2 regions of the Caballeronia sp. LZ034LL genome follow, and region 2 is predicted to be linked to the other one. Evidence: riboswitches for the same ligand, from Rfam matches in the RefSeq annotation. Region 2 holds a riboswitch; the other holds the start of a gene.
The links. A riboswitch is a leader RNA that binds a small molecule or an ion and turns the genes downstream of it on or off. The one in region 2 is predicted to bind manganese.

Region 1 (2,391 bases), on a different contig from region 2:
AGCTCGCGCACGCGCACGGCTTCGTCGAGATCGAGCAACGCGATGCCGTCGGCGTCCGCGAGCGCCGGATAAATGCGCTCGATGCCGTGACCATACGCGTTCGCCTTGATCACGGCCCATACGCGCGACGTCGGCGCCGTGTCCCGGACGAATTGCAGGTTGTGACGGATGGCGTCGAGATGAATGCGTGCGGAAATCGGACGTGGCATGCGTGCTCCCCGGCATGGGCCGCCTGATAGGACGCGCCATGCTGCTTTTGTGAAAGAAGGCAGTGGAAGCACGAATCGTATCGGCCGGAAGGCAGTTTTTGTTATCGTATTCGCGCCGAATTTTGGTGGAAGACGCTGCCCGCCGAACACGCATCCCAAGCTTCGCGACGCGTGCTTTCCGGCGTATCGTGAGGCTCATGCCGCATGCGGCGAAGGAGATCACCATGACCGACGCCCGTCGTCTTGCCTGCCTGCGCATCGTGCTCGTGATCGTCGGGCTGATCGCGCTGTTCGCCCTCTATCCCCTGATGCTGCTCTGGCCTTCCGGCTGGGCCTGGGAAGGCGAGCACGGAGGCCGCTCGGAGTACGCGCTGATGATCGTCGGCCTCTACGCGACGCTCGGCGTATTCCTGCTGATCGCCTCGCGCGATCCGCTGCGGCACCTGAGTCTCATCTGGTTCACGGTGTGGTCGAGCATCGTGCACGGCGCCATCATGGCCGTGCAGTCATTCGGCGGCGCGCAGTCTCATGCGCATATCGGCCATCTGGCCGGCGATGTGCCGGCGCTGTTCATCGTCGCCGCCGCGCTCGCGTACTTCACGCCGCGCGGCGGACAGGCGGGCAAGCTCAGTTGAGATAGCCGAGATGCTCGGCCAGGATCACGCAGCCGACACCAATCAGTATCAGCCCGCCGACGATCTCCGCCCGCTTGCCGATGGTCGCGCCCACGAGCCGCCCGACCATCACGCCGATAGTCACCATCAGCATGGTCGCGAAGCCGATGGTCGCGGCCGTGGAGAAGATATCGACATCGATGAACGCGAGGCCCGCGCCGACCGCCATGGCGTCGATACTGGTGGCGAAGCCGGTGAGCGCGAGCACCCAGAACGAGTGGGAGTTGGGCTTTTCTTCCTCGTGCTCCGCGGCGCGCAGGCCTTCGCGAATCATGCGCGCGCCGAGCAGGCCGAGCAGCGCGAACGCAATCCAGTGGTCCCACGCGGTGACGTAGTGCGCGGCCGCCTTGCCGAGCGCCCAGCCGACGAGCGGCGTCAGCGCCTCGATCACTCCGAAGATCACGCCGGTCTTCAGGGCCTCTGCAATGCGCGGCTTGTGCAACGTGGCGCCTTTACCGACGGCGGCCGCGAAGGCGTCGGTGGACATGGCGAAGGCGAGGAATAGTGTGGAGGCGAGGTTCATCGAGTAGCGCTCTGGCCGGGCAAGATGGAACGACAGAACGCGCGCCCGACCGGTCGCGGATTCTGTCGATGGTCTTGCCAACCCTTGACGGTTGTCCATGCCACGGTCTGAACGACCGAGCGTGTTGACATGGACGCTTTTCCGAACGGAAAAGCTGGCTACTCCCCAGCGAAGAGACGTGAGCTTAACATGACTCCCGGGCGTTCCTGCGCGTTCACGACAGGTTGCGGTACAGTGGGTGCGTTATGCCGCAGTTTCCACCGCATGCCAACCCGCTCATGACGGAGGCGCCATGCAGGCAGGCCAGCTTACCCACGCGGCTGCGAAAGACGCAGTCGAACGGCTCTATCGTGCGTTTGCCACGCACGATCTCATGCTGCTGCGCGAGGCCGTCACACCGGACTGGGCGTATCTTCCCGAACCGCCCGGAGAGCGTCCCGGTCCCGACCAGATGATCCCCATCTTCGCCGATCTCGCCATTGCGCTGCCCGACATGCGCATCGAGATTCTGGACATGCTGGTGCAGGATGATCGCGTGGGCGTGCGCGCCGAAGTGAGCGGCACACAGGCCGGGCCGCTGATGGGCATCGCCGCCACCCGCAAGCCGCTTCGTTTCGCGATTCACTCCTTCCACGAAATACGCGGCGACCGCGTGTCGAAAACCTGGCATCTCGAAGACTGGCTCAGTGTATTCCGCCAGCTCGATGCCGTGCCGTCCGGGATCAGGTCATCGCCCTGAACGCTGTCACGGGTCGATGCTCAGGCGCGCCGCGCCTTGCCTTTGGCGCCGCGCGAGGCGGTCTGCCGCACCACATGTTCGACACACAAGCCGACGAGCGTCGCGTCCAGGCGTTCCAGCGCGCGAGCGGCTTCGCGGAGCGCGGCGGCATCGGTGCCGAACGAATCGGAAAACAGCCACTCGCGCTGCCGGGCCGCTTCACGCGTCGCCTGCACGGCTTCGCTCAGTTCCGGCATGCGCGCAAAG
Region 2 (2,391 bases):
TAACACAAGAACAACAAGAACAACGCGCCGATGTCGGGCGCGCTGCTTCGCTCTTGATGCCCGCCTCGCGCGGGCATTCTTATTTGCGGCGGGGCTCGAGCCGTCGGGCTCTATCGACCCAACGTCAGCGCCAGATACGCCGCATACAGCACGCCGTTCCCGAGCAGCGCCCACAACACTACGCCATTCGGTTTCGCGTTGAAGCGCAGCCACGCTGCCGCCGCCAGCGTGATCAACACGCCGGTCAGCACTTCGACACGCGGTTCCCACGGCGTCAGCATGATGCCGATCCCGGGCAGCAAGGTGCCCTGGAACACCATCGCGCCGGTGATGTTGCCGAACGCCAGCGTGTCCTTCCCCCTGCGCGCCCACAGGATGCTGTTCACCTTTTCGGGCAGTTCGGTGGCGATCGGAATGATGATCAGCGACAGCAGCAGCGCCGAAATCCCGAGCGCCTGCGACACCCCTTCGACGCCGTGAATGAAGCCCTTCGCGCCGCCCACCAGCAACACGATGCCGACCAGGAACTGCAGCATGATGCTGCCCATGGACGTCTTCAAACCCAGCCGTGAAGCAAACAGCGCTTCAGGGGCTTCGGTGCCGTGCCCGCTTTCGACCAGGTTCGCCGAGGCCCTGAACGTCGAGATCACATACAAGACGTAGAGCCCGACGAGACCCGCCGCGAACATCGCCCGCACGGGCCACGCGTGATGCGGGACGAACATCGCCGCGCACGCGATCAGGAACGCGAACAGGAAGAAGTTGAGATCCCGCGTGAAGCCGCTGCGCTCCGGCACGATCCGTCCTTGCAGGCCGCGCGACTTGAGCACCGCGATCGTCATCAGGCAGGTGGAGAGCGTCGCGAGCATCAGCGGCGCGCCGAGAATCGCGCCGACGCCGATTTCCTCGTTGACCGCGCGACTGGGCGTGCCGCCGAGCAAGGCGATGATCGGCACAGTGGTTTCGGGCAGCGCGGTGCCGACGGCGGCGAACAGCGAGCCGGTCACGCCTTCGGAAATGCCGAGCCGCTCGCCGAGATGTTCGAGCGCGTTGGTGAAGAGTTCCGACGCAATCAGGATGATCGCGAGCATCAGCGCGAGTTCGATGAAGAGCATCGTCATGCGGCACCTCGCATGAAGCAATGCGACGAACGCGACGGAAGCGCCGAAAGACGCGTGAGAAGGAGACGTTGTAGTTGTAGGGACACGATCTTTCCACGGCCGGACGCTGAGCGAACCACGATGCACCACGCGCCGTCCGGCCAGGAACGACGCAGTGCATCGATGGTCTCGCCAAACCGGTCCGGTCGAACGCGCCACGGCAGCAGGGCCGAGGATGTTGACGCGTTCTCCTTCGCACGACACACACAAAGCGCACGAAGGAAGGCTACTCCCCAAAGACGGCGCAAGTGTAGCCCGATGCCTCCGGTTTCGGCAAGCCGCGCCTTCTCGCCAGGCTCATTGCAGGAATATGCGTATGCGGATCGAATCGTTGTCGGTGCAACGAGCATTCGCTATGCTGGCCGCGCCGGGCGCGCTGCTTGCTGCACCTGCCGACCGTCATCGGACCTGATCCGCCAACAAGAACGAAACGCCGTGTGACCATCGGGTCACGGGAGATCTCATGCGCCTGACACTCGTCGCCGCCGCCACTGCGGCCATCCTGCTCGCCGCGCCGGGCATCGCGCTGTCGAAGCCGCTCACCGTCTGCACCGAAGCGAGCCCTGACGGCTTCGACGTCGTGCAGTTCAATTCGCTCGTGACCACCAACGCGTCCGCCGATGTCGTCTTCAACACGCTCGTCGCCTACGACGAAGCCGCGAAGAAAGTCGCGCCCGCGCTCGCCGAGAAGTGGGACGTGAGCAGCGACGGCCTCACGTACACCTTCCATCTGCGTCCGAACGTGCAGTTCCAGACGACTGAGTGGTTCAAGCCGACGCGGGCGCTCGACGCCGACGACGTCGTGTTCACCTTCTCGCGCATGCTCGACGACGGCAATCCGTGGCACAAGGTCGCGGGCGCAAGCGGCTTTCCGCACGCACAGTCGATGGGTCTCGTGAAGCTCATCAAGGCCGTGACGAAGGTCGATGACCACACCGTGAAATTCGAGCTCAACGAGCCCAACGCCACCTTCGTGCCGATTCTCACGATGGGCTTCGCCTCCATCTATTCGGCCGAATACGCCGACAAGCTGCTGAAGGCGAACCAGCAGACCGACCTGAACAGCAAGCCGGTGGGCACCGGTCCGTTCGCGCTGAAGAGCTATACGAAGGACTCGGTGATCCGTTACGACGTGAACCCGGCCTACTGGGGACCGAAGCCGAAGATCGACCGGCTGATCTACGCGATCACGCCGGACGCCGCCGTGCGCGCGCAGAAGATCAAGGCGGGC

Region 1: linked by a shared signal. The riboswitch ahead of mntP (manganese efflux pump MntP) and the one ahead of QCE83_RS00420 (sodium:calcium antiporter) in region 2 are both predicted to bind manganese.

Annotation. Positions count from the first base shown of each region.
Region 1 covers NZ_JARUXR010000003.1:1,163,186-1,165,576, reverse strand. The annotation lists gene alr (alanine racemase) at 1-209, opposite strand, end outside; gene QCE83_RS26465 (DUF6632 domain-containing protein) at 434-844, shown strand; gene mntP (manganese efflux pump MntP) at 837-1,406, opposite strand; yybP-ykoY riboswitch at 1,416-1,585, opposite strand; gene QCE83_RS26455 (ester cyclase) at 1,699-2,145, shown strand; gene QCE83_RS26450 (hypothetical protein) at 2,166-2,391, opposite strand, start outside.
Region 2 covers NZ_JARUXR010000001.1:89,319-91,709, reverse strand. The annotation lists gene QCE83_RS00420 (sodium:calcium antiporter) at 111-1,121, opposite strand; yybP-ykoY riboswitch at 1,219-1,412, opposite strand; gene QCE83_RS00415 (ABC transporter substrate-binding protein) at 1,624-2,391, shown strand, end outside.